Regions from separate parts of the Psychromonas ingrahamii 37 genome, predicted to be linked through region 2. Evidence: predicted binding sites of a transcription regulator. Region 2 holds the regulator's gene; each other region holds the start of a gene.

Region 1 (10,410 bases), 160 kb from region 2:
TGATTAAGATAGTGTGCATTTTTTAACACGGCAATACCTGTTACTTTCGGTTGTCGTTGCGATTGTGCTATGCCTGCAACCAGTCCTGCTAACGTACTGCCACTGCCGGTGGCCGTTATAATATGATCAACAGTAACACTTGCTTGTTGTTGAATTTCCTGTAGCGCTTCTATTACCCCGCGTAGGGCAAATCGGTTGCTGCCCCCTTCGGGCACAATAAAAGCGTTCGGATAGGCGCTCTGTAAAGATTGCAGGTAGGCAGGCTCTGCTCTTTGTTTATATTCCTGGCGAGTCACAAATTGTAACTCCATTCCCCATGCTAAGGCTTGTTTTAGTGTGGGGTTATTTGCATACCAACTCTCTCCACGGATAATGGCAGTGGTTTTAAAACCAAAATAAAATCCTGCAGCAGCAAGTGCATGAATATGGTTTGAATAAGCACCGCCAAAACTAATAATATGATCAACTTGTTGTCTGCGCGCCTCCAATAAGTTGTACTTTAATTTCCGCCATTTATTCCCAGATATTGCCGGATGTAAAAGATCATCTCTTTTAACCGACAGGGTTAACTGCCAAAAATCTAATAAAGGATGTTCAATTTTCTGCAATGGGGAGGGGGCAATAATGCTTTGCATTTTTTTTTCAAGTTGTTGTAAGCCATTGCTTGCTTGATCTTGAGATTGATTCTGTGGTGGGTGCAATATTTTCTTGCCTCAATAAATGGCGGTATATTGTTGTCTTACGCGGAAGGTGATAAAAAGGCGCCGTATATAACAGGAAAAGCGCATTCAATGCGCTTTTCCTAGTGGCGTGGGTAATTTTATTTCACTTCCTGGCCAGATGCTTGTAAATCCGCATGGTATGAGGAGCGAACTAAGGGGCCGCAAGCCGCTTGATCAAATCCGAGGGCTTTGGCTTTTACGCCTAATTCATCAAACTCTGAGGGCGGAACAAAACGCTGTACCGCTAAATGGTCCAGGCTAGGTTGTAAGTATTGCCCTAGGGTTAACATATTAACATCATGCGCTCTAAGGTCAGTAAGTACTTGCTCTATATCTTCATTTGTTTCACCGAGTCCCACCATTAAACCTGATTTTGTTGGAATATGCGGATGTTTCTCTTTGAATTTTTGAAGCAGTTTTAAAGACCATTTATAATCAGCGCCAGGTCGAACCTGCTTATATAAATGCGGTGCTGTTTCAAGGTTATGATTAAATACATCAGGCAGATCCTGCTCAAAACAGGCCAAGGCTTTATCCATACGGCCTTTAAAATCAGGCACTAAAATTTCGATTTTAATCTCTGGGTTTAATAAGCGAATTTCACGGATACAATCGGCAAAATGTTGCGCTCCTCCATCACGAAGATCATCGCGATCCACCGAGGTGATAACAACATATTTTAGTTTCATATCCTTAATGGTTTCAGCCAGTTTTTTAGGTTCGTTGGCATCGACAGCCAGCGGTTTACCATGACCGACATCACAAAATGGGCAACGGCGCGTACAAATATCACCCAAAATCATAAAAGTTGCGGTGCCGTGATTGAAACACTCATTGAGGTTTGGGCATGAGGCCTCTTCACAAACTGAATGAAGGTTGTTTTTACGTAATGCTGCTTTTATTTCATTGACGCGTGTATTGTCAGAAGAAAGTTTTATTTTCATCCAGGATGGTTTTTTTAATAGCGTCGATTTGTTCGAAGGGACAACTTTAATCGGAATATGAGACATTTTATCAGCGTCGCGTAGTTTTTTGCCTGCAGTTAATTGACTTGGTTTATTACTCATGGTGAAAACTCTCAATATGTGAATAGTCTAATTGTTGATTCATTTTTTCAATCAATAACGGTGCGAGTTCGTCAACTGAAAGCGTTAACCCCTCAGCCTTACATTGGGTCATCTCCAGTCCCGCGTAACCACAGGGATTAATTTGCAAAAAAGGGGATAAATCCATATCAACATTTAATGCCAATCCGTGGAAAGAACAGCCTTTGCGAATCTTCAGTCCCAGTGATGCTATTTTTTTACCATTAACATAGACACCTGGCGCATCGGGTTTAGCCACTGCGATAACATTATAATCTGCTAATAAATTAATAATGCTGTCTTCCATAACCGTGACTAATGCGCGTACATTAAGCGCTTTGCGGCGAAGGTTAATCAGTAAGTATACCACCAACTGTCCGGGTGCATGAAAAGTGATTTGTCCACCACGATCGCTTTGCACGATCGGGATTTCACTGTGCTTTAACAGGTGTTCAGCTTTGCCCGCAAGCCCTTGGGTAAACACCGCAGGGTGCTCGACTAACCATATTTCATCGATGGTATTTTCATCACGTTGATTAGTGAAGTCGCTCATTGCCTGCCACGAGGTTAGGTAATCTTGTCTACCTAAGTAACGTAATTTAAGCTGTGTATCCAATGTTTTCATTCAGTAACCATTAGTGTTAAAGAATATGGCGAACAAGTTCAAGTTCGCTCACCTTAGTGTAAATCGTTTCAATGTGGTCTTTGCTGGTGACAGTCACAGGAATGCTCAAAGCACAATAATTGCCCTTTGAACTGGGTTTTATGGTCGGCGCATAATCCCCGGGAGCGTGCTTTTGGATCACCTCAAGCACTTTCTCCATAAATTCTGGTTTAGCAAGCCCCATTATTTTAAAGGTAAATAAACAGGGGAACTCTAATAGGGTATCAAAGTTGGTATTTAACGCCATTTTAAACTCCAGGGGCAATGTTAATCGAATTTTTTATGTTCTATGGCGAACTCGCTCAGGAGAAAGCTCACTTATTATTATAATGTGGGGCTAAAATCAGCTAAACCAACCAATAAATAATAACTTAATATAATCTATCAAGCGACTAAATAAACCACCTTCTTCCACGGTTTCTAAGGCGATCAGATCGTAGGTCGCAATCGGTTCGTCATCCACTGTCTGTTGACCCGTCACTGAATAGTTTACCTTGCCGACCACATCACCTTTTTGGATGGGGGCGCGCAATTCATTTTCAATAATAAAATTAGCGGTTAAATTTTTGGCCTCACCTCTTGGCAGCGTAATAGGCGTATCATCTTTTACGCCTAATCGAATCATTGGCTGGCTACCCATCCAAATTCTTTCATTCGCTAATTGGTCGCCAGCATTGTAAGGAGTCAGCGTTTCAAAAAAGCGGAATCCCCAATTGAGTAATTTTTTACTTTCGGTTAGACGTGCAGAAGTTGAACGGGTGCCCATTACTACACTGATTAGACGCATGCCATCTTTGGTTGCCGAAGAAATCAAGCTGTAACCTGCCTCGTTGGTATGGCCTGTTTTGATACCATCTACGTCTAAACTTTTGTCCCATAATAAAGCGTTACGATTTGGTTGATCAATACCATTAAATTTAAATGATTTTTCACTGTATATAAGGTATTCATCGGGCACATCATTAATTAATGCTTGCGCCAAGATAGCCATATCATGCGGTGTTGTGTAGTGACCCTCAGCTGTTAAACCGTGGCTATTTTTAAATTGCGTATTATTCATTCCTAACTGGGCTGCCCAAGAATTCATTAAATCTGCAAAGGCACCTTCACTACCGGCGATATATTCAGCCATCGCCACACAGGCATCATTACCTGATTGTATGATAATGCCACGATTTAAGTCGGCGACGCTCACTTCCTTACCCACTTCAATAAACATCTTAGAAGACTCAGGGAAATTTTTTGACCACGCCTTTTCGGAAATAGTCACTTTATCGTCGGGTGATAAGTTGCCGGATTTAATTTCCTGGCCAATGATATAACTGGTCATCATTTTTGTAAGGCTGGCTGGATTAAGTCTTACATCACTATTATTTTCAGAAAGTACTTTTCCTGAATTAAAATCAATAAGCAGATATCCCTTTGCGCCAATTTCCGGTGCACTTGGCGTTATTGTTGGGTTTGCAAATAGGTTAAAGCTGAAAATGAGCGCGGTAACCAGAAGGCTTATTTTTTTCATGAAAGATACCTGTGAATGATTAGAATAAAAATATTTTCTTATCATAGCAGATCAACCTTTATTTGCTAAGGGGTGAAGAGTGATTTCTACAGATCAAGGATGCTTTAAAATCAGGCTGTCACATTCACCTATTCATTTTATTAATATGAAGGTCTATAAAGCGATTGCGGTTATTTAAGTCGCTTATTTATTTTTGTGCCCAAAGACGTAATAGTTGCACTTTTTTGGTGCATGGTTGAGATTGGAAAGATTAACGCTAATGATTAACCTATTGTATATTAAAGGTTTTTATTTTTGGCATGTTATTTGCTTATATTTAAACAAAGGTAAAAATAATCAACTCGTTATTTTTACCACCAATTGAAATTTCAAAATAAGAAGGGAATGCTGATGAAAATGTTAACCGCAATAATTAAACCGTTTAAATTAGATGAAGTAAGAGAAGCGATTATGAATGCTGGCATTGCTGGCGTAACCGTTTCAGAAGTTAAAGGTTTTGGCCGTCAAAAAGGCCACACTGAACTTTATCGTGGTGCTGAATATCAGGTGGACTTTTTACCCAAAGTGAAACTTGAAATTGCCATAAAAACAGAAGATGTAGAACGTCTAGTTGAAGCTATTTGTGCTGCTGCTAATACCGGGAAAGTAGGTGATGGGAAAATATTTATTCATCCCCTTGAGCAAGTTGTGCGTATTCGTACCGGTGAGCTTGATGAAGAAGCCCTTTAATCTATTAAGTAATTTTTAAAAAGAGGAATTATTATGGAAAACACAGTAACAGAACTCAGGTTTGCGCTCGATACCTTCTATTTTTTAATATCAGGTGTCTTAGTCATGTGGATGGCGGCAGGTTTTGCAATGTTAGAGGCCGGGCTTGTTCGATCTAAAAACACCACTGAAATTTTAACTAAAAACATCGTGTTATATGCCATCGCTTGTACCATGTTCCTGCTGGTTGGTTATAACATTATGTATGTTGATAATAGCGCAGGGGGCTGGTTACCTTCATTTGGCAGTTTGATAGGTATCCAAGCGGAAGGTGCTGACCATTCACTTGAATCAGATTTCTTCTTCCAAGTTGTTTTTGTGGCAACAGCAATGTCAATCGTATCTGGCGCAGTGGCTGAACGTATGAAATTGTGGGCATTCTTAATATTCTCGGTCTTTTTAACAGGTTTCATTTACCCAATGGAAGGATACTGGACTTGGGGCGGTGGTTTCCTTGCTGAAGCCGGTTTTAGTGATTTTGCAGGTTCTGGTATTGTTCATATGGCAGGTGCTGCTGCGGCATTAGCAGCTGTTATATTACTGGGTGCACGTAAAGGTAAATTTGGTAAAAATGGTTCAGTTCACCCTATCCCGGGTTCAAACATGCCACTTGCAACATTAGGTACACTTATTTTATGGATGGGCTGGTTTGGTTTTAACGGTGGCTCACAATTAGCACTGTCGAATGCAGAAAATGCCAGTGCGGTTGGTTTGATTTTTGTTAATACCAATGCGGCGGCAGCAACAGGTGCCATTGCTGCTCTAATAGTCAGTAAACTTAAATGGGGTAAAGCTGATTTAACCATGATTTTAAATGGTGCATTAGCAGGCTTAGTTGCCATTACTGCGGATCCTTTATCGCCTACTCCACTATTCTCAGCAGGTATCGGTGCGGTTGCAGGTATCATCGTTGTTTACAGTATCCTGACTTTTGATAAATTAAAGTTAGATGATCCGGTAGGTGCCTTATCTGTGCATGGTGTCTGTGGTCTGTTTGGTCTATTAGTGGTGCCACTAAATAATGAGGGTGCTTCTTTTGCGACCCAATTATACGGTGCTGCGGTTATCTTCGGTTTTGTCTTTGTTGCGTCATGGATTGTCTGGAGCGTTATTAAAGTCACTATGGGCGTTCGTGTTACCGCTGAAGAAGAAGAAACAGGTATGGATTTACACGATTGTGGTGTAGAGGCTTATCCGGAGTTCACTGCTCGATAACAGCTAAAAAAGTCATTTAATTAGCCCTGCCTTATTACTAAGTCAGGGCTTTTTTAGTTTTGACTAAAGTTAAAAATAGGCACGAATAAAGATATCTAGCACCAACGTACATATTAATCTGTTATGTTTATTACTTCATATAATCTTCTGTGTTAGCATTCAAATACCCCTTAATGATTGTCTTTGTACAAATATTATCCTTAAATTTATTAGGTTAAGTTCATGCTGCACTGCAAAATGCTGACGGTTGTCCGTGAGGATCGTATTTTATTCAAAGATCTAAGCTTTACCATCAAACCGGGTGAGATAGTGCAGATTGAAGGACCTAATGGCGTAGGTAAAACAAGCCTGTTTCGGTTGCTAATAGGTTTGTCCACGCCGTATTCAGGTGATATTTTTTGGCAAGGCTCCTCAATAGATAAAGATCGTGAATTTTTTTACCAGCAGCTTTTATATCTGGGTCATAAATCAGGTATAAAACCTGAGTTAACCCCTTTAGAAAATTTACAGTTTTTTCAGACGTTACATGCTGCAGAGCAAGATATTGATTTGTGGTTTGTTTTAGCACAGGTTGGGTTGGCAGGTTATGAAGATGTGACAACGGCTCAGCTTTCTGCCGGACAACAACGCCGGGTGGCTTTAGCCCGATTATGGATTAATAAATGCCCGTTATGGGTATTAGATGAACCTTTTACCGCCATTGATAAGTCAGGTATCGCCGTGTTGGAGTCTTTATTTATAAAGCATGCAGAAAAAGGGGGGATTGTTCTCCTCACTACACATCAGGATCTGAGGCTCGATGCTTCATTGTTACGGAAAATTCAATTAGGTGGGGTTGCTGCCGGTGAAGAATATGTTTAGCGCATTTTTTCAAGTCGTTGCTAAAGAGTTAAAAGGGGCTTTTCGTCACGGCAGTGATATTTTAAATCCGGTTTGGTTTTTTATTATTGTTGTCACGCTCTTCCCCTTAGGTATTGGTACAGATCCCGCTTTACTGCAGCGCATTGCACCCGGTATTATTTGGGTGGCTGCATTATTGGCGGCTTTATTATCCTTTGAGCGCTTATTTAAAGATGATTTTATTGACGGTTCATTAGAGCAGTTGATGTTGTCCCCTTTTCCGCTTGCGTGGCTGGTCAGCGCGAAGGTTTTTTCTCACTGGTTACTGACAGGGTTGCCTCTTTTATTGGTTTCTCCGCTACTGGCGGCTTTTTTATCACTTGATATTGATACCTATTTTGCATTATTTTTAACGCTTTTAATCGGTACGCCCATTTTGAGTTTATTTGGTGCTATTGGTGTTGCACTGACAGTTGGCTTAAGAAAAGGGGGGATCCTATTGAGTTTAATTATGCTCCCGCTTAGTATTCCCATTTTAATTTTTTCGACAATGGCGATTGATGCCGCATCCTATGGACAATCCTATATAGGGTTATTAGCTTTATTAGGGGCAATGTTAATTACCGCCATTATTTTAGCGCCTTTTGCAATAGCAGCATCATTGCGTGTCAGCGTCAGTTGATAATATGCACTTATTATTTGATCCTAAAACCTAAAACCTAAGTATTAACAAAAACAGATAGAGATAGATTATGTGGAAATGGCTGCATCCTTATGCAAAACCTGAAAAGAGTTATCAATTAGCGGGCAAACTATTACCCTGGTTTGTTGTTCTGACAATAATTACATTTATAATTGGCTTGCTGTGGGGACTGTTATTTGCCCCTGCAGATTATCAACAAGGTGATAGTTTTCGAATAATTTATATTCATGTCCCCGCGGCTATGATGGCGATGGGGGCGTATTCCAGCATGGCTATTGCCGCCTTTGTGGCTTTAGTGTGGCAAATTAGACTGGCAGAAATGACCGTTGCAGCAATGGCTCCCGTGGGTGCGGTGTTTACTTTTATTGCCCTGTTTACCGGTGCTGCATGGGGAAAACCTATGTGGGGGGCATGGTGGGTTTGGGATGCACGTTTGACCTCAGAGCTGATATTACTGTTTATCTATTTAGGTATTATTGCTTTATATAATGCATTTTCTGATAAAGTATTAGCCGGCAGAGCCGCTTCAATCTTGACCTTAGTGGGAGTGATTAACTTACCTATTATTCATTACTCTGTTGTGTGGTGGAACACCTTGCATCAGGGGCCAACTATCAGTAAATTTGGCAAACCATCCATGGCACTGGAAATGTTATGGCCCTTACTGATTATGATTTTAGCTTTTGCGACTTTATTAGGGGCGTTAACCTTGATGCGCTTTCGAAATGAAATTTTAGCACGTGAAAGTCATCGTCCCTGGGTAAGGCAGTTAGCGTTAAACAATGTTAAAATGACGGGAAAAAATTAAGATGGCATTTAATTCATGGGCAGATTTTTTTGCAATGGGGGGCTACGGTTTTTATGTTTGGTTGGCTTACGGTATCTCTTTTTTAGCGCTAGCTGTTTTAATCCTCAATACCCTAACAAAAAGAAAAAAAATATTAAAAACTGTCAATCAGCGTATCGCACGTGAAGAGCGAATAAAGAAAGCAAAAAACAGGAAAGGTACATTATGAATCCGAGACGTAAAAAGCGTTTGTTAATCACCTCCTTATTGGCGGTTGCCCTCTCACTGGCAGTAGGGTTAGTTCTTTTTGCTTTACAGCAAAATATCGATCTTTTTTATACACCGACAGAAATCATTGAAGGTAAAAAAGAAACCGGTATAAAACCCGAAGTCGGGCAACGCTTACGCATTGGCGGCATGGTCGTACAGGGATCAGTAAAACGGAATCCAGAGAGTTTAAAAGTAAGCTTTGATTTGGTGGATAACGGTGGTGGTATTGTGACTGTCTTTTTTGATGGTATTTTGCCGGATTTATTCCGTGAGGGGCAAGGTATTGTTGCTCAGGGTAATTTACTGAATGCCACAGAAATTAACGCTTCTGAAGTGCTTGCTAAACATGACGAAGAGTATATGCCCCCGGAAGTTTCTGAGGCACTGGTTGGCATGGATAATTTCAAAGCCAATAACAAATAACTATAAGGAAAAGACATTTCATGTTACCTGAAATTGGTCAAGTTGTGCTGGCAATAGCCTGCATGTTTTCATTATTACAAGTCGTTTATCCGCTCTATGGGATTTATGCTCACCAGCAAAGTGCCATTGAATCTGCTAAGATTTTAACTGTTTTACAGTTTGTTTTTGTTGCTTTGTCATTTATTATCTTAGCTTATTTGTTTCTGGTTAATGATTTTACGGTGGCTTATATTGCTACCAATTCTAACTCAGCGATGCCCTGGTATTACCGCTTGTCTGCCGTCTGGGGAGCACATGAAGGATCGTTACTTTTATGGGTGCTTCTATTGTCAATGTGGAGTATGGCTGTTGCGCTGATGAGTAAACGCTTACCTGTTGAGTCCGTTGCCCGAGTACTCGCTGTATTAGGTTTATTATCATTGGGTTTTTACTTATTTGTTTTATTAACCTCGAACCCTTTTGATCGCACTCTCCCCTATTTCCCCGTTGATGGCCGGGATCTTAACCCGCTACTGCAGGATATTGGCCTTATTTTTCACCCACCTATGCTGTATATGGGTTATGTCGGTTTTTCAGTTGCTTTTGCTTTTGCTATTGCGGCACTAATGGAAGGGCGCCTGGACAGTGCCTGGGCTAAATGGTCCCGTCCTTGGACAATAGCTGCCTGGACCTTCTTAACATTAGGTATCGCATTGGGAAGCTGGTGGGCTTATTACGAATTGGGTTGGGGTGGATGGTGGTTTTGGGATCCCGTTGAAAATGCTTCTTTTATGCCCTGGCTTGCCGGTACGGCTTTAATCCATTCGTTAGCGGTGAGTGAAAAACGGGGTGTTTTTAAATCCTGGACAGTGCTACTTGCGATCAGCGCATTTTCATTAAGCTTGCTGGGCACTTTTTTGGTGCGCTCGGGTGTTTTGGTGTCGGTGCACGCCTTTGCAAGTGACCCTACTCGTGGTCTATTTATATTAACCTATTTGATTTTAGTGATTGGTGGTTCATTATTACTTTACGCAGTACAGGCTTCGAAAGTAAAAAGTCGCGGTCGTTATAGTATTATCTCCCGTGAAACTATGCTGCTCAGTAATAATATTTTATTAATCGCGGCGTTAATTGTGGTTTTATTAGGGACACTATTACCGCTTGTCCATAAAGAAATGGGTTTAGGCAGTATTTCGATTGGTGAACCCTTCTTTAACCGTATATTTACTGTTTTGATTGTACCCTTTGCACTCTTTTTAGGCGTGGGCTCTTTAGTGCGCTGGCAACGTCAGAATCTAACCGATTTGTTTAAACCAATGGTTATTCTATTAGTCGTTAGTACTTTGTTAACGCTTGTTTTTCTAGGAACTCTTGCCTCCCATTTTACCTGGCTTGCTGTATTAGGCATCTTTCTGGCTATGTGGATATTGACAGG
Region 2 (10,410 bases):
ATAAAACGATTTTCAAAAATGTTTTCTTTGATTCGTCCCGTGCCGGGAGCAACGGTATTTAACACCGTAAATTGTGCCTGCATATCCGTTGGGAATGCAGGATGCGGAGCCGTTGAGATATTCACTGATTTCAATTGACGATCAATCATATCAACCTCAATCCAATCACTGCCCGTTGTCACTGCGGCACCCGCTTCTTCTAATTTAGACAGTACAGCCGTTAATAAATGCGGGGCGGTTTTAAGACACTTAACTTTACCACCACTTACCACACCTGCCACTAAAAAAGTCCCCGTCTCAATGCGATCCGGCTGCACCTGATAGCTACAATCACCCAAAGACTCAACACCTTCAATTGTTAAAGTATCTGTTCCTGCGCCTGAAATCTTGCCACCCATACCATTAATAAAGTTAGCCAGATCAACAAGTTCAGGTTCTTTCGCTGCATTTTCGATGGTCGTAACACCCTCAGCAAGCGCCGCTGCCATCATTAAATTACCCGTGCCGGTAACACTGACCATATCCATGTACAAATGTGCACCCTTTAAACGCCCATTAACACGCGCTTTAATAAAGCCATTCTGCACTTTAATGATTGCCCCCATCTGCTCTAAACCATGGATATGCAGATTAACCGGGCGAGCGCCAATAGCACAGCCCCCAGGTAATGAGATATCGGCTTCACCAAAACGGGCAACTAAAGGGCCTAGCGCCAAAATAGACGCACGCATACTGCGTACTAACTCATAGGAAGCGGTATAGTTTTTCACCGATGAAGCATTAATATGTACTTCATGTCCATCTTGTGATGCTTCTGCACCTAATTCTTTTAAAAGCTCAAGTGTTGTCGAGATATCTTTTAACAGCGGGACATTCGTTAAATTCACATTACCTTTTGATAATAAGCTCGCAAATAGAATTGGTAATGCAGCATTTTTGGCACCGGATATTGTCACCTCCCCTTTTAATTGGCAACCACCTTGAATTAAAAACTGACCCATTAAATTGTCCTTATCTCTTTTAAATAAAATGCTTTTGTTTTTGCCACTCATCGGGTGTTAAGGCTTTAATGCTGAGAGCATGAATGGCATTACTTGCTATCTCCTCGGTTAACGGATCATAAATAGCCTGCTGTTTTTTCACTCTACTCATATCTGCAAACATGGCACTGACTGCGATCACTTGAAAAGTGCCATTTTCGCCTTTGACTATGCATTCATCAAGCGCTAGCGCTTGTTCTAATTTTTCTTTAATTATTTCAGTATTCATTGTTTCAGTATTCATGGTATAACTCGCTACTTGAAGAGAAAACTCACCCCATATAAACCCGCTAAGATTAATATTTTATCAGACACACCCTCAAAGCAGACATTTGGACTAATTGTTTTAATTTGTACCAAATATGCAATACCGGCTGAGTCTATATTTGTAAGGTGCTGTAAATCTATTTTTTTTGTATTTTTATAGGTTTTAATATTCGAAAATTTTTTCGCGGACAACTCGCTTAACAGCAGGTCACCCTTCAGTACTATTGTCTCGTCATTGATGCTTGTAGTCACGAGGAAAACTCGCTATTTTTCTTTTTTAGCAATTTGATAACATGATCAATACCTTCTCTTTGAATAAGTTCACTTATCTCTGACTGCTTAGTATTTAACATGCTGATCCCCTCTGCGATAACATCAAACACTTTCCATTCCCCGGATTTTTGATTTTCCCGCAGTTTAAAACTCAATTGAGCTACTTGACCATCTTTACTCCGAATCCTAACCGGAATGGTCACTATATTCGCATTTTTAAAGTTCGTATTAGCGGATATCTCTATCTCTTGTTGATCATATTTGAATAAAATATTGCTATAGGAGTTAATCAAATAGAGTCGGAAGACTTCAACAAATTCATTACGCTGATCAACAGTGGTGTCTCTTAAATGTGCTCCCAATACCTTGTAAGCTGCGTACTTATAATCAAAATAAGGAATTAACTCCTCTTCAATGACCACTTTTATATAATCGGGCTCCGTTTTTAAACGAGCTTCCTCAGCCGTAATTCTAGCAAATGTCTTAGTTGATACAGATTGAATAACCTTATTTGGGTTACTCATATCTATTTCATCACTAAATACTCCACCTGAAAAAAGCAGTGTCATTACCATTAATAAATAACGCATTAATCCCCCTTATTCATTGAATAGATAAATTGACCAATTAAATCTTCAAGAACGATAGCAGATTTAGTATCCTCAAAACGTCCTCCTTCTTCTAACATATTAACCCCCTCGATAATAAAACCGGGTTGCAGGCCGATATATTGCTCACCTAATAAACCCGAGGTTAAAATCGAAACTGAAGAGGTTTCTGGATAATACCCTTTATTTTCGAACATAGCCAAACGCACAACTGGCATATAACTCTCTTTATTTAAACTAATTTCTTCAACTCTGCCGACAACAACACCACCAAGTTTCACTGGCGATCTAACTTTTAAACCACCAACATTTGAAAAACTGGCATACAGAGTATAACTGCGGCCTTCCCCCTTAAAGGAAAGACCGGCAACATTAAAAGCTAATATGGCCAATGAGATCATTGCGCCAATGACAAAAATGCCAACCCATAATTCTGTTTTTTTCTGAGACATATTTATTTCCATTTTTTATATGACGGATTACGCTCCGAACATAAATACCGTTAATATAAAATCCATTGCTAACATTTAATAATGGTGATGAAACAACCACTTGTTATATGACGGATTACGCTCCGAACATAAACACCGTTAATATAAAGTCCATTGCTAACATTTAATAATGGTGATGAAACAACCACTTGTTATATGACGGATTACGCTCCGAACATAAACACCGTTAATATAAAATCCATTGCTAACACTAATAATGATGAAACGACTACTGTCTGTGTTGTTGAGCGACTAATACCGATAGCGTTTGGCATCACATAATAACCATTATAAAGTGCTACCCAGGTAATCATTACACCAAAGACAATACTCTTAATCACGCCATTCATAACATCCGGCAGATAATCAACACTGCCCTGCATCACAGACCAATACGCTCCGCCATCAACCCCCATCCAAGAGACACCGATTAAATATCCTCCCCAAATAGCCACCACATTAAACATCAATGTTAGCAACGGCAGCGTCACGATGCCGGCAAGAAAACGCGGTGCTATCACACGTTTAAGAGGGGAAACTGCCATCATTTCCATACTGGCAATTTGCTCGGTGCTTTGCATTAAACCAATTTCAGCGGTCAGCGCAGAGCCTGCTCGCCCGGCAAAAAGTAAGGCCGTTACAACGGGCCCTAACTCTCTTAATAACGATAAAGCCACCATGCTGCCTAAACTTTCCTCGGCAGCATAATCAACCAGCACATTATAACCCTGTAAGCTTAATACCATGCCGATAAACAAACCAGCGGTTAATATAATCGGTAAAGATAAAATACCAAGTTGAAATATCTGTCCGATAAATAAAGGAAACAATTTAGGGTGCGGCATGCCGAACATTGTATGGAACAACATTACGCAGGACTTTCCCGTCGTTTTTATAAAATATAAAGATAAACGCCCGACGGCGCCAGCAAAATCTAACATTATCGACTTACCTTTTGTAAATCAGATTGAAAATCATCGCTTTTGAAATGGAAAGGGACAGGCCCTTCACTTTTGCCCAGCAAAAACTGTTGTAATAATTCATTTTCAGTTTGCGCGAGTATTGACTCGACAGAGCCTTGCGCAATAATTTTCTCATCCGCTAATACGTAAACATTATCTGCAATAGACAAGACCTCTTTAACATCATGGGTCACAATAATAGAGGTCAAGCCTAAATTCTCATTGAGCTGTTTAATTAATTTCAACAACACATTCATTGAGATAGGATCTTGCCCGCTAAACGGCTCATCATACATAATCAGCTCAGGATCAAGTGCGATTGCGCGAGCTAATGCGACACGGCGCGCCATGCCACCGGATAATTGTTGCGGCATTAAATCTCGTGCTCCCCTTAAACCAACCGCTTCTAACTTCATTAAAACTAATATTTCGAGCAAAGATTGATCGAGTTGGTGATGCTCTCGTAAAGGAAATGCGACATTTTCAAAAACAGAAAGCTCGTTAAATAATGCGCCACTTTGAAATAACATACCCATTTTTTTACGTGCTTGATAAAGTTCATCCGTTGAGCAGTTATGAAGTGCGCTTTGGTTAAAAAATATCTCACCACTATCGACAGCCAGTTGCCCGCCAATAAGTTTTAATAATGTTGTTTTTCCTATGCCACTAGGACCTAATATCGCAGTGATTTTACCGCGCTCAAACTCAAAACATAAATTATTAAATAATAATTTATCACTTCGAGAGAAGCATAAGTTTTTTATTTCAAGGTGAAGCGGGGTTTTCATAGATGGTTACGCTCTTTATATAAACACGAATCGACAGTGTAAAGTGATGGGATTTTTTATACAAATATTTATTGAAAATAGAAAATTGAGAATTTATTTATTGGCAGATCCTAGGATCAACCAGTGACATCCAACTCCTGAACTTAACACATTGATCTAGAATAACTTATTTGCTCATTGACTGCGCGATCTAAAATAAATTATTTACTCATTGACTGCGTAATCTAAAATAATGCGATATAATACTCTGGCCTCGCGAGTATTAAATATTGTTTAAAGGTGAGTTGGGATTAGCACATGTTTTTTGTGAGGCTTTATTTTTAGAAAAATGCCGGTAACAATGTGAATAACAACGCAAATAACAACGCACTTTTAAGACGCCAACCGCTTGACTATTTTGAAAGTCTGTTAACCGCTGGTTTTGATATTATGAATGTCTGTTATGGCGGTCAATATAATCTTAGCCGTTAGACCAATAATCATAGCTCGCGTTAACGCATCCATTTTGTTATTTTATTATTTTTTTACTAACTTGTCAGTCATCACTAACTTATTAGTAACACATAATTATTAATCAACTGAGAATTTTAATGATCACAACACCTTATGGTAAAATTAGCGTCGAAAATTACCACCGCGCCGCAAAGATAAAATTACTTATTTGCGATGTTGATGGTGTCTTTTCTGATGGTAGAATTTATTTAGGCAATCACGGCGAAGAGTTAAAAGCCTTTCATACTAAAGACGGATTCGGGATCAAAGCTATTATCAAGATGGGCGTTAATGTCGCGATTATCACCGGCCGTCAATCGGTCATTGTTGAAAAGAGAATGCAGGCCTTGGGTGTCCCTTTTATATTTCAGGGCAAAGAAGATAAATTAAGCATTTACCAATCTTTATTAACCAAGCTTAGTTTAACGCCTGATCAGGTTGCTTATATTGGTGATGACGTGGTTGATCTGCCTATTATCGAAGATTGTGGTTTGGGTGTCGCAGTACAGGATGCGCATCCTCTTGTCTTAAAAGGGGCAAACCTTGTCACCCAAATAAAAGGGGGCTATGGCGCAGTACGCGAAGTCTGTGATCTTTTTTTGCAGTGCCATAACCAACTATATATTACCCAAGGCAAAAGTGAATAAATGAATAAGCGCCAGAGTATCCCATTTGTTTTATTATTAGCCGCTTTATTGATTTGGTTATTTTTCAAACAGGAAGCTGTTTTACCTTCGTTGTCAGTCCATCACCCTAGTTATATTGCGACGGATATCAATAGTACTCATTTTAATAAAACAGGTTTTTTGGATTATAAAATATTTGCAGATAAAGCCACCAACTTTAATGAAGATGAGTTGACTAATTTTAAAAAACCTAAAGTGATTGTTTATACACATAATGACCAAACAGATACGACCACAATTTGGCAAATAACCAGCGCAGTAGGTGCTCTTTATCAACAAGATAAACTAGTGCTTTCGAAAAATGTATTAGTCAAAAATCTCAGTTTAGATCAACTTGTACAAACGATAAAGACGGAACAACTCACTCTTTTTCTAGATAAAAAGGAGTTAAGCAGTGACTTATTAGTCACTTTGGAAGGCCCTCAGATTCATCAGCAGGGTGTTGGCATGTGGGCTTCTCTTGTCACTGAAGAGGTCATTATAAAAGATCAAATAAAAGCGGTATACTTCAATGAAAATAAATAAATTAAGCTTAATCATCAGTACACTCCTTATCTCTTTTGCAAGTATTGCGCTGGAGTCCGACTTCACTCAGCCCATTCACGTCAGTTCTGTGAGCCAGCACGTGACGATGAAAAATGATCGGGTTGTATTTCAAGATGATGTATTACTAACCCAAGGTACTATTAAATTAACTGCTGACAAACTGACCGTTATTCAAGGAAAACAATCTAATCAAGAGATCATGATTGCAGAAGGTAGCGTAGCCACTTTTTACCAAACCCAAGAAGATGGAAAACCCATCGATGCAGAGGCAAATGTTATTCGTTACGATGTGGCTAAGGCCCAAGTAACGCTTACTGGCAATGCCCAGGTTAAACAACTTAAGAGCCAAATAAATGGTTCAAAAATTATTTATTTTATGGAAACAGAAGAACTAACCGTGAGCAACGATGGCAAAGAAACACGTGTAACAACAGTTTTTTTACCCGCTCAGTTTGAGAAAAAAAGTACTGTGGGGAAAGAAGAATAAAAATGGCAGAGTTAATCGCGCAAGGTTTAGTAAAAAGTTATAAAGGCAGAACCGTTGTAAACGGTGTCGATTTAACGGTAAAAACGGGTGAAATCGTCGGTTTACTTGGCCCAAATGGAGCAGGTAAAACAACCTCTTTTTACATGGTGGTCGGACTCGTAAAACAGGATGAAGGAAGTATCTGCATTGACGGAGAAGATATTTCCCATCATCCTATGCATATCAGAGCTCAAAAGGGTATCGGTTACCTTCCTCAGGAAGCGTCCATCTTTCGCCGTTTAACGGTCTCCGAAAATATTATGGGTATTTTGCAAACGCGTAAAGAGTTAAACAATACCCAACGTGAAGAAAAGCTCAATACATTACTCGATGAATTTCATATCTCTCATATTCGTAATAATAAAGGGATGAGCCTTTCCGGCGGGGAGCGACGCCGGGTTGAAATCGCGCGAGCACTGGCAACCGAACCTAAATTTATTCTCTTAGATGAGCCTTTCGCCGGCGTAGATCCTATTTCAGTGATTGATATCAAGACTATTATCCAACACCTAAGGAATCGTGGTTTGGGTGTCTTAATAACCGATCACAATGTTCGAGAAACATTAGATGTCTGCCAGCATTCCTATATCGTTAGTCACGGTGAAATTATTGCAGTAGGTAATCAAGATGAAATATTAGCCAATGCCCAGGTAAAACAGGTCTATCTGGGAGAAGAATTTAAATTATAAAAGACTTATACAGGGTATATAAAAAGCTATTTTTTAAACCAAATTCCGCATTAATAATAACTCAATAACTTATATAATCAGCCAGATTCAGGGGGAATGTTTTGATAAAACAAGGTTTGCATTTAAAGATGGGGCAGCAACTTGCAATGACCCCACAATTGCAGCAAGCAATCAAATTGCTACAACTCTCTACACTGGATTTACAGCAGGAAATTCAGAATATTCTCGACTCAAACCCGCTATTAGAACAAGAAGATAACAACGGTACGCAGGAAGTCATCGCAAAGCAGGATAGCAGTCAGATTGATACTTCTGAAGCAATAACCCAGCAAGAGTTCTCTAATGATTTACCCGCTGAAAATAACTGGGAAGAATCTTATTCTGAATATTCAAGCAGCTCCACAACTTCTCCCTCATCCTCTTCAAGTTATGAAGGCGAGGACAGTATTTACCAGGGAGAATCTTCAACCTCTTTACAAGATCATTTAATTTGGCAAATGCAACTGACCCCATTTTCCGATACGGATCTTGTCATAGCCGCTGCCCTCATTGACTCGATAGATGAGTCTGGCTATTTAACCGCGAGTTGTGAATCAATTTTGGAAAGCTTAATCACTGAAGCTGATGATATTGAATTAGATGAAGTACTGGTTGTCCTAAAACGCATTCAACATTTTGATCCAATCGGTGTTGCTGCTCGTTCAACTCAGGAGTGTTTACAAATCCAACTGCGACATCTACCGGAACAAACACCATGGCGCAGTGAAGCGTTAACAATACTTGCTCATCACATGGATTTACTGGGTAACCGGGATTACCGTACTCTGGCAAGAAAAAGTAAATTAAAAGAGTTTGAATTAGCAGAGGTATTGCATTTAATTCAAACGCTTGAACCCAGACCTGGAAACCAAATCGAAAATAGCCAACCCCAATATATTGTGCCCGATGTTTATGTCAAAAAAATTGCAGGTCAATGGCGTGTATCGCTCCACCCAGATTCAGATGCTAAGCTTTCCATAAATCAAACATATGCAAATTTATGTAAAGGTAATATTAGTAAAGCTGATTCTCAGTTTATTAAAGGTCATTTACAAGAAGCAAGATGGTTTATTAAAAGCCTGGAAAGCCGTAACGAAACCTTATTAAAAGTCTCTCATTGTATTGTGCGCCAACAACAAGCATTCTTCGAATATGGGGAAGAATCAATGAAACCCATGGTGCTTAATGATGTTGCGTTAGAGGTAGATATGCATGAATCGACCATTTCCCGGGTCACGACACAAAAATTCATGCATACCTCAAGAGGTATTTTTGAATTGAAGTTTTTCTTTTCCAGCCATGTTGCGACAGAAAGTGGAGGAGAATGCTCCTCAACGGCAATTAAGGCATTAATCAAAAAATTAATCTCTGCAGAGGTCAGCAGCAAACCTTTAAGTGATAATAAAATAGCACTGTTACTTGAACACCAGGGTATTAAAGTGGCGCGCCGTACTATCACAAAATATCGGGAATTATTGGGGATTTCATCATCAAGCCAACGAAAAATGCTGCTCTGATTTTATAAAGATCAAGAAAACCATATTTGTTGATGATCATTCATAGCGCAAGTGCTAACATCGCGCAAATTTTTGTAATAGCTAAATCAAATATGAATATTTCAAGCTTATTAAATAAAGAATCTGTTTTTGCCAAAACTGCTTGTACAAGCAAAAAATGCGCATTAGAAAAAATTAGCCATATTGCGGGTGAAAAATTAAATATAGATCCGCAAATATTATTTAATCGTTTAATTGCGCGTGAAAAAATCGGCTCTACGGGTGTTGGAACGGGTATTGCGATTCCACACGTAAAAATAGATAGCGCTTTACCCGCTACAGCTGTTTTTATACAATGTGAATCAGCAATAGATTACGATGCATACGATGGTAATAAAGTTGACATACTCTTTGCCATTTTTGTACCGGAAGATCGTTGTAAACAGTATTTGTCTGCTCTTTCTGAAATCAGTCAAAAACTATTGGATAAACAATTTTTACGTCGACTAAGAAATGCGAAAAATAACGAAATGTTATGTCTGTTGCTAGAAATTAAATAATGGCAGTATTTGTCTGCGCTGTCTGAAATACGTCAACTAAGAAATGCGCAAAGCAACAAAATATTATCTCTATTGCTAGCAGTTAAATAATTGCGGTAATGGCAGTATTTGTCTGCGCTGTCTGAAATCAGTCATAAACTTTTACGTCAACTAAGAAATGCGCAAAGCAACAAAATATTATGTCTGTTGCTAGCAGTTAAATAATTGCAATAATGGCAGTATTTGTCTGCGCTATCTGAAATCAGTCATAAACTTTTACGTCAACTAAGAAATGCGCAAAGCAACAAAATATTATGTCTGTTGCTAGCAGTTAAGTAATAACAAGGGGGTACAATGAAATTAATCGTTATCAGCGGGCGCTCCGGTTCAGGAAAAACCATTGCACTTCATGTGTTGGAAGATTTAGGCTATAACTGTATCGATGGTGTGCCATTCCAGTTACTTGCGCAATTAATCGATACTGTAGACCCTAAAAATAATAAAGTTGCGATTAGTTTAGATATTCGTAATTTACCCACCGATGCCAGCCAAATCCAGACGCTGCTGTCGTCATTACAACAAAAAGTTGAGGTAGAGATTATCTACCTTGATGCCATTAGCGCTGAATTAATTCGCCGCTACAGTGAAACAAGGCGTTTACACCCTTTATCTAAAAACAAACTGTCTCTCTCTCAAGCTCTCGAATTAGAAAATGAATTGCTGGAGCCGATCCACAAAAGGGCTGCACTGTCGATCGACACAACTACCCTTTCTATCCATAATTTAAATGAACGTCTTAAAATTCATTTACAGGGGTCGACTAAAAGTAACTTATTGATCATCTTCCAATCTTTTGGTTTTAAAAATATCCACCCTGATGATGCCGATTATATTTTTGATGTGCGTTTTTTACCCAACCCGCATTGGGAGCCCACTTTACAAAAATACACGGGTAAAGATCAACCTGT
Region 3 (10,410 bases), 1.5 Mb from region 2:
AGAAAGCGTTAAACTGCTTGAATCTTTTACAGGTATTAAAGATGTTGAATATTATTTTGCACTGCTAGATGCTTATCAACAATCTGGAAAAGTAATCTCGGCTCAAAGCCTAATCGAGCATCAGACAGAAATTTTACAAAATAAACCTCAACATTTGCAGTTTGTAAAAGCGCAACAGTTGCTTTTAAGTAATAATTTACAACAGGCAAAGATAGCCTTTACAGAATCATTAAAAAATCCAGATTATAAAATTAAGAGTATGCTTGCACTTGCAAAAATTGAAGCTGTCTCAGACAATCACAGCGCGGCCCTCACTACGCTTGATGAAATTATAAAATCAGAGCCAAAGAACACCGAAGCGCTCTTCCTTAAAAGTATGATTTACATTAAAACCGGGGATCTTACTAATGCAGAGAAGTCATTATCGGAAGCTTTGTCCGTCCTTCCAACTAGTGATATTTTCACCTATCAACGTATCCAGATTATTCAAAGCTTGGCCAATGTGCTAACACAACAAGGCCGCGGTTCAGAAGCGCTTATATATACACGTATTCTCTCCGAAGAGTTTCCTCTGGCAGAGTCAGTTTCAATGCAGTATACACGTGCGCTTGAACTATTTGAAAATCAACAATTTTCAACTGCTAAAAAGGTATTATTAGAAATATTAGATAATAATCCCGGGCACAAAAAATCAGCCACTTTATTAGCCTTGATTTTCTACAATGAAGGGAATTCTGAAAGTGCAGGAAAATACTTAACAGATATTATCGATCCAGAAATATCCCCGATTAAACTCACTGAGTTGTATATGGCAACTCAATTGCAGCAAAACAAATCAGAGGAAGTCTTAAACTTACTCAAAAACATACCTGAAAAAAACAGAAATGTTGATACCTGGGTACTTTATGCAAATGCGGCAATACAACAAAAAGAGTTTACAAAAGCAAAAATGGCACTTGATAAAGCTAAATTATTAGCACCACAATCAATTCGTCTCGCGTTAACAGAAAATTTTTATTATAACAGTTTACCTGAGCCCCAAGCAGAAAAAGCATTAGCCTCCATTTATGTTGTTTTGTCTTCTCATCCCGAAAATAATACATTGCAAATGTTATATCTTCGTCAACTGCTTACTTTTAAAAAATTCACTGAAGCGGATAAGTATGTTGCCAATTTAAAAAGCATGTATAGCGAAAATACCGATACACAATTAATTGTCGCAAACTACTATATTTATCAAAACAAATCAGGTGAAGCTAGAAAAATAATAGAAAAGATTTTGGCATTGGAAAATAACCATCTCCAAGCACTTTATAGCCTGGTCCAGATCAACAAAATAGAAAAAAAATGGCTATCAACACTAGATAATTACAAACAAATCATAAGCTATTATCCGACGGAAATTACGTCTTACACCGGTATTGTTCGCAGCTTAATAGATCAGCAAAAAGATCCGTTAAAGGCTGCCAACTATCTACCTAAAAATTATGAAGCCAGCCTATTAGCATTAACGCTGGCAACGTTAACCCTGCAGCAAAATAAACTTGACTTGGCAACGGGTTATGCAAAAGAAGCGGGAAATGAACTGCCGCAAAAATATCAAGCAAGCCTTAATCAATTAACCGTACAACTTAATTTATTAAAGGCGAGTAAAGCTTTCGCAGAAAATGATTATCCAAAAGCCAAAGAAATACTAATCGCAGCACTTAAGCAAGAACCCGAAAATATCACGCTGTTAAGCCTACTAACTGATATTGAAATCCGCTCAGAACAATATATTGAAGCGCGAAAAATAACAGATAAGATTGCTAAAATCTTACCAAAGAGCTCTTTAGCAACAAGGTTGTATGCAGGAATATTTGTAGCCCAAGAAAAGCCACAACAAGCAATTAATTTGTTAACGGCTTACTGGCAAAAAACAAAAGATGAACAGGTTGCAGACCAACTGTATCTATTATTGGGAAATAATAATTCAGAAAAAGCGGCGGCTTTTCTTAATGAATGGCAGCAAGCCTTTCCCAAAAGCCTAACAGCAATACGCTACCAAGCAATTTATTTGCAAAATAATGGCAAGAAAGAGCAAGCTCTGCAGGTCTATCAAGCACAACTGAAACAAACACCGAATGATGTTGTCAGCTTAAACAATTCCGCCTGGTTATATTTTGAACAAGGCAATCCTATTGCCATCACCTTAGCTGAGAAAGCCTATAAATTAATGCCTGAAAATGCTGCCATTTTAGATACTTACGGCTGGATTTTATATAAGAATGGAGAACGGCAGCAGGGCAAAAAGTTAATTGAAGAAGCCATGCGATTATCTCCCAATGAGCCAGAAATCAAATCTCACTTGCTGGAAATAAATAATCAATAAATTAAAAATTATTACAACTGGCCTTTATGGTCAGTTGTCGTATTTTCACCTTTTTTTATATAACGCCCAAACAACTGCAGCAAAGAAAGATCATTTATAACAATTTATCTACCCCAACGCCCCTAGTAACAGACAATGCCACCACTTAATTTAAGTGATAAAAATCAACAACTAAAATCTAAAACCACAGATCTTTTAAGTGATTAATTGAAAGCATTAATAATGATATGTCGGTAAAATTTACAACTTTTTTTGTGAAAAACAATGGATTTTTTTATAAAAAAATAAACAACAAAAAACAACAAAAAAAATCTTAAAAAATACAAAAAAAAACATTAAAAAAAACATTAAAAAAAACAACAGCTTGAGATTTACTGAAATAATAAAATCTTTAATCACAAATATAAACCTAAAGAGCACACTTAAACACTGCCAATCTGGCTCATTAAAAACAACGATTCATGGATAAACTATCAAAGGACACTGTTGAATAATTTTACACATTGAATACCAGAGATCTTTCCCAAACAACAAAAAAACATAACCGTCTGATATTAAAGTTTTTTTAAGCTTGGCACGCTGTATGCATTATCTAGCATATGGAATCATCCATATATATTAAGGAGTATTAAAATGAAAAAAGCTATCTCGTTATTAACCACTTCGTTGGTTCTTTTACTCGCAACCAGCACAGCCTCTGCAATACCGATTAATGGTATAATTAGTCTTGCCGGAAACGCCGCTACCACTTATAATTCATCAACAACCGAAATAAAGGCAGTTGATTTCGATAGTTCATACGTAGGTATCGCTAATGGTGACTTTGCTGCAAACGGGGTTACAGTTCTCGATATGTCAGTTTCTGCTTTTGGTTCTAATGTAATCATAAATGATATTGCTGATCCAATTACTTTACCAATATCCCCTTTATGGTTAGTAGAAGGGTTTACATTTAATCTTGAAAATATCATTAGTAATACAGTTGCTTCAGGTGGAGCAATCATTAACGGTAACGGTACTATGTCACACGCTGGTTATGACGATACTTTGTTTACTTGGGTATTTACCACTCAAGTAGGTAGTGATAAGACAACATTCTCTGCTAGATCTGTTCCTGCGCCGGCTGGTGCAGCGTTGTTAGGTTTGGGCTTACTCGGTTTTGGTTTCGCCCGTCGTAACAAAAAAGCATCATAAAACCTATTGAGTTAAATCATAGGTTACCCATAAGCCCAAGAATAATAATCTTGGGCTTTTTTTATATATAAAAAACCTTCAATCTAAAGCTGGTCTACACTTATCCCGTTATATGAAATACGCCATCATTATCTATTTACCTGCTTAAATCGGAATAAATCAATGAAAAATAACCAGATCCAGTTGCTGCTCAGCTTAGATTATGAGATTTTTTTCGGTAAAAATTGTGGTAGCGTTGAAAAGTGTATTTTTGATCCGACCCAACAATTATTAACGCTACTCAATAAATATGACTATAAGGTTAGTTTATTTGTTGATGCGGGGTTTCTGGTTAAACTAAAAAAGTATGCCGTTGATTTCCCTGTTTTAGAGCAGCAATACGCTGCCATTAAAAAGCAATTACAAGCACTCTCATCACAAGGGCATGATATACAACTGCATATTCACCCGCACTGGGAGGATAGCTACTATGATGGCAATGCCTGGGTTATTAATACTGGCCGTTATCGCCTGCATGATTTTAGCCCGCAGGAAATTGATGACATAGTAACAAGTTATAAACAAGAGCTCGAATCATGCAGTGAACAAAGTATATTCGCTTTTCGAGCTGGCGGCTGGTGTTTACAGCCCTTTGATAAAATCAAACAGGCACTGCAGAATAATAACATTTGGTTAGACAGCACCGTTTTTGCACAGGGACACTCCGATGATCCAACACGCTGGTTTGAGTTTAATCAGATACCTGCTAAAGCATATTGGCACTTTGATAATGATCCTCTAACGGCACAGCAAGACGGGTACTTTACGGAGATCCCTATCAGCGCAACTAAAACCTCACCTCTGTTTTTTTGGAAGCTTGCGCTGCGCAAAAAACTTTCCAGTCATCTATTTACCCCCTTTGGCGATGGGCAGGCGATGCTGGCCAGTCGAAGTTATTATATTGAACGTTTAACGAGAACAACCTACGGGCCAGTTATGCTGGATAGTTCAAAAGCGGGGCAGCTGGAAAAAGCATTTAAAGAGCATCTAAAACTCGCAGATAAAAACAGCATTTTTAATGTAATGGGGCATCCAAAAAGTTTATCTCCCTACTCACTTATAAAATTAGAAGATTTTATAAGAAAACATAAAGAGTTAATTTCTATCACCTATCAAGACCTTAAGCATCTTAAAAATGCATAAATATAAGTGATTTTTTAGTCACTTTAGATTTATCCGACAATAGAGCATCATGATATGGATGATCAAGAAAATAACATTATGAACTTAACCTAATGCAAAATATTGGTTTCTCGTAAATTCTTCCTGCTGCTAAAGACTATTTTTCCAACAAGCAACGCTATTATCAACTTATCTATCTGGGCCGATCGCAGAATGATGATTATAGAAAATTACTTAGCACCATGGAAATCGATGCCAGCATAAGCGGTAAAGGGGCATTCAGGCACAATTTCCCCACAGAACGTCTCCCCCATAGTGCAAAAAACAAGCAACCAAACTAAAAAACATTTAAAACGAAGAAGGCAGCAGAACTAAGCATTTTAGATTATTTTGCTTATTACAACAGTAAGCGCCTATATTCAGTTAATGTGAGTTTATTACCGATTCAATATGAGAATAAAGCTGCCAAGAAAGTGTTCGGTTTTTATCGGTCATTACATGGATCAATAGAAGTACCACCAGCAATGATTACCGATAATAAAAACTAAGTTCGATTAATTTATAGCTTGTTGGAAAGTTTGGGATCTCATTGCGCACAGAATCTAAAGGTTAAGTATCAAATATGGGTAGAAAGGTCCAGATATGGACAGAAGATAATTATTAAAAAGGAATTTACTGATCGGTAGAAACAAAAAATCCCTGCATAAGCAAGGAATTAAAGTATGGTGCCCGAGGCCGGACTTGAACCGGCACTTCTTTCGAAAACGGATTTTGAATCCCAAAAACATGGTTACATCCACTAGTTTAGAACACTTATCTTACTGTTTCAATTAAACTTGGTGTTTTTTGGTTGTCTTGGGTTTAGGCAGGTTTACGCCAAATTTACGCCAAAAAATAAAACTATTTAATCGTCTCAACGATCAATGATAGATTTGGATTTTATACACACTTTAACGTCAGTATTATATTAGAGTTGGCATCCTCACTAGATTGCTCGCTTCACGGAATAAGTGGGCTTGAAGAGTTTATAAAAATCGCACACGACTCTCGAAAAGAATTAAAGCTCATCTAATAGCGTACATTATAATAGCTTAAATTTTCACAGTCTAAGACGTGTCGGAGTACAAAGGCTTAGAAATTGTTACCATTTATCTGTTGAGATTAGTTCATTTATTTACGCTCGCTTCTCCAAATAACGAACAAAATAAAAGTTCTTACCGGTAAAATCGATTTGAATGATCATGCTCTTCTTGAAGGATTTAGCTAAGGCGCTTTCACCCCCAAAACTGTATATGGACTCATCGTATTTTACAATATTACTGTGACAGTGTTTGTATCAGTTGTTCTGCAAAACGTACAGCAGCCACGGGTAATGTACGGCCTTTTTTCTGAATAAGGTACATACTGCCGACTGCCATATCGGCCTTTGATATCGGCCGCGCAGTGAGTCTCAACTCTTCCACAATTTGCGGCAATCCAATTTCTATCTGAAAGGTGATGCAACTCTCGTTGATCGCATAATTACGCAGAAACTCAAAGCTGTCCGATTCCACTGCGGCATACATATCTAGCATGGATCTATTGGCTTTAAAATCCAAAATATGACGCACGCCGTACTCGCTTGTGGGAAGAGCTAATGGATAAGCCATACATTCACTTAATTTAAGTTCACTTATTCCAGCTGATGGATGACCACTTGGCATAATGGCGTATAGCTGTTGTTCTTTACATATAAGAATCTGCAGCTCATTCATGTAGACTGGTTCAAATACCATGGCTAAATCTACACTATTGTCTAATAGTGTAGATTCTGCAGCCTTTCTATCCCTTAAATAAAGACTAAAAGTCACCGCAGGATGTTGGTGCCGAAAACGTGCGATTTGTTTAGGAAAAAAGACGTAAGCAGTGCCTGACTACATGCGATATTTACATGCCCTCGCCTTACACCGCTAAGATCTGATATTTGACTTTTAACACGTTCAAGATCAGCAAGTTGTCTTTGGACATGATGTAAGAATAACTCTCCTGCAGCAGAAAGTCGTAGACCACTGGCTTGACGCTCAAATATTTTTTCACCTAGTTCATCTTCCATGCTAAGAATACGTCGGTTAAGTGCTGTTGAAGTGATCGAAAGTTGGTCTGCAGGCTTACGAATTGAACCTCCCTTAGCGACTACCTGAAAATAATTAAAATCCATAAGTTGCTTCATTTATATTCTTCCATTAGTAAAAGTTTGGATAATTGCTCCATTGAACACTTATCCATGTGATGCAAAATATGCACCACGTAACTGCAAAACCAACAGCATACAGCATCGCAATTAATTGGTTAACTAGTCATATTGTTTATTACCGGATAGTAATTATGTTAACTAACCTTCCTTTTACTATCGATGCTTTGCACGAGGTCTGTCGTCAAGGAGTCAGTCCTGATGAAGTGATCCAAGAATCACTAGCGCGTCTTACGAATATCGCAGACGAAGGTATTTATTTCTATGTTGCCAGCAGTTCGCAGTTGTCGAAAGCTATCACAGACCTTGGTCCCTTTGATCTTGAGCTAAAACCGTTATGGGGAATTCCGTTTGCTGTCAAAGATAATATTGATGCAGCGAATATGCCAACGACTGCCGCCTGTTATGAGTTTCATTATATTACGAAGCAAGATGCTTATGTGGTTTCTCTATTGAAACTGGCAGGGGCAATAGTCATTGGTAAAACCAATCTTGATCAATTTGCAACTGGCTTAGTGGGCTTAAGAACACCTTATCCCGCACCTAAAAATGCGATTGATTCAAAACTGGTACCCGATAGATCTAGTTTGCGTTCAGCATTGGCAGTGGCACATGGGGAGGTCTACTTTTCGCTTGGAACTGATACTGCCGGTTCGGGGCGTATAACTTCAGCACTCAATAATATTGTGGGTCTCAAACCGACGCTTGGTAGTATCTCTAGCCGAGGAGTGATTCCCACCTGTCGTTCACTCGATACAGTATCGATATTAGCGCTAACGGTTGAAGATGCTTCACTAGTGTATGCCTGTTGTCGAAGCTACGATAAAAAAGATCCCTTTTCTAAACCCTATCACGGTGATGCTAAGCAGAATATGCCCACTGATTTTACCGTTGCGGTACCCGATTCAACCAGCCTGATTCTGGATGAACCCGCTCAAAAGAAAGCTTATGAGCAAGCCCTTAACTGCTGGCGACAAAAAAGAGCAAAGCTGGTTGAAATTGACTTTAACCCATTCTATGAGGTGCCTAAGTTATTATATGAAGGCCTCTGGGTTGCAGAAAGACTAGCGGCATTAGAGCATTTTATTGCAAAGCATCAGAGTGCGCTATATTCGATAACTCATGTGATCATTGAATCTGCGCACAAGTTCTCCGCTAGTGATGCATTTAATGCCCGCTATCACTTGCAGGCACTTCCCTGGAAAACAACCTCAATATTAACAAAGATCGACGTAATCGGTGTTCCGCCGATGCCAGGACTAGTTTACAAAAGTGACATTGGGTCCAACGCTATAGGCCCAAATAGTCGTCTCGGAACTTACACTAACTTGCTCGATGATGATCATAAAAAATATCATTAGGTAATCTAAAACTTTTTTAATCTTTCTAGCTTATAGGATCCATACAGATGAAATCAAATAAGAATGCAGATATGCAAGAACCAAAAAACAAAGTGTCCCCCATCTTTCATCTGATTGAAGCGGGCCCGAAACCAGTAGCACCATTTAGCCATGCAGTTGAAGTGGGTGAAACTATCTTTGTCACAGGGCAAATGCCTGATACGCCAACAAATCCAGGTGTACTTCCTGAAGGGGTTGAGGCACAAACGGACAATGTAATGAATAATCTCAACATCATATTAAAGGCGCTTGATTTAGGATTGGAGAATATTGTGTCAGTGCGCGTATTTTTGAAGGAGTTTAAACGAGACTATCAAGCCTTTAATGATACTTATCGAAGCTATTTTCCAGAGCATCGCCTGCCAGCACGAACCTGTATTGGTACGACAGGCTTGGCTTATGATGCTCTTGTAGAAATTGATTTGATTGCGTGTCGTTAATGGGTTTGAATTTTTACTGTAAGAAAACATAGAGGAATTAATTATGATATTAAACAAAATCTTAAAAATCACTGGGGGAGCATTCATATTGTCATGTTCGACTCTATTTAGTTTTTCATCTCAGGCTGCTTCATTAGAGGAAATCCAAGCTAAAGGTGTGATGGTTGTGGCGACAGAAGATAGCTATAAGCCATTTGAATACGTAGAAAACGGGACACCCAAAGGGCTTAATCATGCGTTGCTAGCTCTGTTGCGTGCAAAAGCGCCATTCGAAATTAAGCAGCAGATTATTCCCTGGACAGGCCTTTTAGCAGGGCTGTCCACCGGTAAATATGATGTCGCTTTAACGGCAGCAGTAGTGACACCAACGCGTTTACAAAGTTTAGACTTTACCATGCCGATTGCAGAAGCCACTCAATACTATGTGATTCGTGCAGATGAAGAGCGCATCAAGGTGGTCAGTGATTTAGATGAGCTGACTGTGGGCGTTCAGACTGGCGGCGCCTCTTACGCCGCCTTAAGTGAACTGGAAAATAAACTCGCAATAAGTGGCGGTAAGTTGGGGAACACTATTCAGTATACATCCTTGCCAGATGCATACCAAGACTTGGTATTGGGGCGTTTAGACTATGTAATTAACGGTGTCGTCAACCTAACGAGCCTTACTCAGGAAAAACCGGATCTGTTCAAGATCGGGCAAGCTGTTGGTGTGCCTGCTTATGCGGCGTGGGCCGTGGACAAAGGCAATAAAGATTTGCTCAATTATTTAAATTCTTTTATGGCTGAAATCAGGAAAAATGGGCAACTGTACCAATTGCAAAAAAAGTGGCTAGGACGTTCTTTTGAGGGAATGCCGACATCGACGATTAATTAATTCTAATTCTGTCGTCAGTAATTCATTGATAAAAAGGGTTCCACTATGGATTGGTCTGCATGGTTGACTTTAATTGGGGGAGCAGGGGTAACTGTTTCCCTATCTCTAGCCGCTATACTATTAAGCCTACCGCTAGGACTGCTTTTTGGTGTTTTCCGCTGGCAGAAGATCGCAGTACTTAATGGTTTATTGGCTGTATATGTCACGTTAATCAGGTCAACCCCTTTTGTGACTTTGGCCCTGTTTGTTTTCTTTGGTCTACCTGAAATTGGCATTGATATGAATCCTATCCCAGCAGCAATCTTAGTACTCACGCTGAATTTGACTGCATTCAGCAGTGAAATATGGCGAGCCGCTTTGGATAATTTCTCTTCAGAGCAGCTTGAAGCTGCAGAAGCTTATGGTATGAGTCGTATTAAAACCTTTTGGCTGATTATTTTCCCCCAATTATGGCGGGCCAACCTTGGCCCCTTAACCAGCGAGATCACTATTCTTATAAAGGGAACACCAGCCGTTGCGGTTATCGGTGTTGTGGAAATTACTCGTGCAGCAAGTCGTATTGGTGCACAAACCTATGACCCTTTACCCCCCTTCCTTATGGCAATGATTCTTTATACCTTGTTTGTTGTCATAATCGTAAAAAGTCAGCGTTTACTTGAGAAAAAAATGACGAAAAAGTACAAAGGAGGTAAATAATGGACCAGTGGCAGATTATTTGGGAAGCTCGAGAGCTGATTTCT

Evidence for each region. The regulator sigma-54, encoded in region 2, starts transcription at its own class of promoters, with help from an activator protein. The targets are predictions, from matches to a motif close to GTTGGCACGNNNNTNGNNT.
Region 1: a site for sigma-54 is predicted at 4,284-4,302, ahead of PING_RS15590 (P-II family nitrogen regulator). Genes of this name have one in related genera too.
Region 3: a site for sigma-54 is predicted at 2,942-2,960, ahead of PING_RS02235 (PEP-CTERM sorting domain-containing protein). Genes of this name have one in related genera too.

The regions. Positions count from the first base shown of each region.
Region 1 is NC_008709.1:3,718,861-3,729,270, reverse strand. Features, by position in the region: gene PING_RS15615 (1-aminocyclopropane-1-carboxylate deaminase/D-cysteine desulfhydrase) at 1-701, opposite strand, end outside; gene lipA (lipoyl synthase) at 821-1,789, opposite strand; gene lipB (lipoyl(octanoyl) transferase LipB) at 1,782-2,432, opposite strand; gene ybeD (DUF493 family protein YbeD) at 2,449-2,718, opposite strand; gene PING_RS15595 (serine hydrolase) at 2,815-3,990, opposite strand; gene PING_RS15590 (P-II family nitrogen regulator) at 4,381-4,719, shown strand; gene PING_RS15585 (ammonium transporter) at 4,753-5,973, shown strand; gene ccmA (cytochrome c biogenesis heme-transporting ATPase CcmA) at 6,196-6,834, shown strand; gene ccmB (heme exporter protein CcmB) at 6,827-7,495, shown strand; gene PING_RS15570 (heme ABC transporter permease) at 7,566-8,324, shown strand; gene ccmD (heme exporter protein CcmD) at 8,326-8,532, shown strand; gene ccmE (cytochrome c maturation protein CcmE) at 8,529-8,996, shown strand; gene PING_RS15555 (heme lyase CcmF/NrfE family subunit) at 9,017-10,410, shown strand, end outside.
Region 2 is NC_008709.1:3,562,308-3,572,717, forward strand. Features, by position in the region: gene murA (UDP-N-acetylglucosamine 1-carboxyvinyltransferase) at 1-1,001, opposite strand, end outside; gene PING_RS14855 (BolA family protein) at 1,021-1,269, opposite strand; gene PING_RS14865 (MlaC/ttg2D family ABC transporter substrate-binding protein) at 1,556-2,170, opposite strand; gene mlaD (outer membrane lipid asymmetry maintenance protein MlaD) at 2,170-2,640, opposite strand; gene mlaE (lipid asymmetry maintenance ABC transporter permease subunit MlaE) at 2,844-3,620, opposite strand; gene PING_RS14880 (ATP-binding cassette domain-containing protein) at 3,620-4,429, opposite strand; gene PING_RS21640 (hypothetical protein) at 4,772-4,900, shown strand; gene kdsC (3-deoxy-manno-octulosonate-8-phosphatase KdsC) at 5,020-5,568, shown strand; gene lptC (LPS export ABC transporter periplasmic protein LptC) at 5,569-6,132, shown strand; gene lptA (lipopolysaccharide transport periplasmic protein LptA) at 6,119-6,640, shown strand; gene lptB (LPS export ABC transporter ATP-binding protein) at 6,643-7,368, shown strand; gene PING_RS14905 (RNA polymerase factor sigma-54) at 7,473-8,924, shown strand; gene PING_RS14910 (PTS sugar transporter subunit IIA) at 9,017-9,463, shown strand; gene rapZ (RNase adapter RapZ) at 9,797-10,410, shown strand, end outside.
Region 3 is NC_008709.1:525,664-536,073, reverse strand. Features, by position in the region: gene PING_RS02240 (tetratricopeptide repeat protein) at 1-2,371, shown strand, start outside; gene PING_RS02235 (PEP-CTERM sorting domain-containing protein) at 3,005-3,565, shown strand; gene PING_RS02230 (polysaccharide deacetylase family protein) at 3,728-4,747, shown strand; partial or broken gene PING_RS21725 (hypothetical protein) at 5,083-5,274, shown strand; gene PING_RS20845 (LysR substrate-binding domain-containing protein) at 6,043-6,576, opposite strand; gene PING_RS20840 (LysR family transcriptional regulator) at 6,573-6,935, opposite strand; gene PING_RS02220 (amidase family protein) at 7,091-8,317, shown strand; gene PING_RS02215 (RidA family protein) at 8,365-8,796, shown strand; gene PING_RS02210 (transporter substrate-binding domain-containing protein) at 8,840-9,670, shown strand; gene PING_RS02205 (amino acid ABC transporter permease) at 9,716-10,366, shown strand; gene PING_RS02200 (amino acid ABC transporter permease) at 10,366-10,410, shown strand, end outside.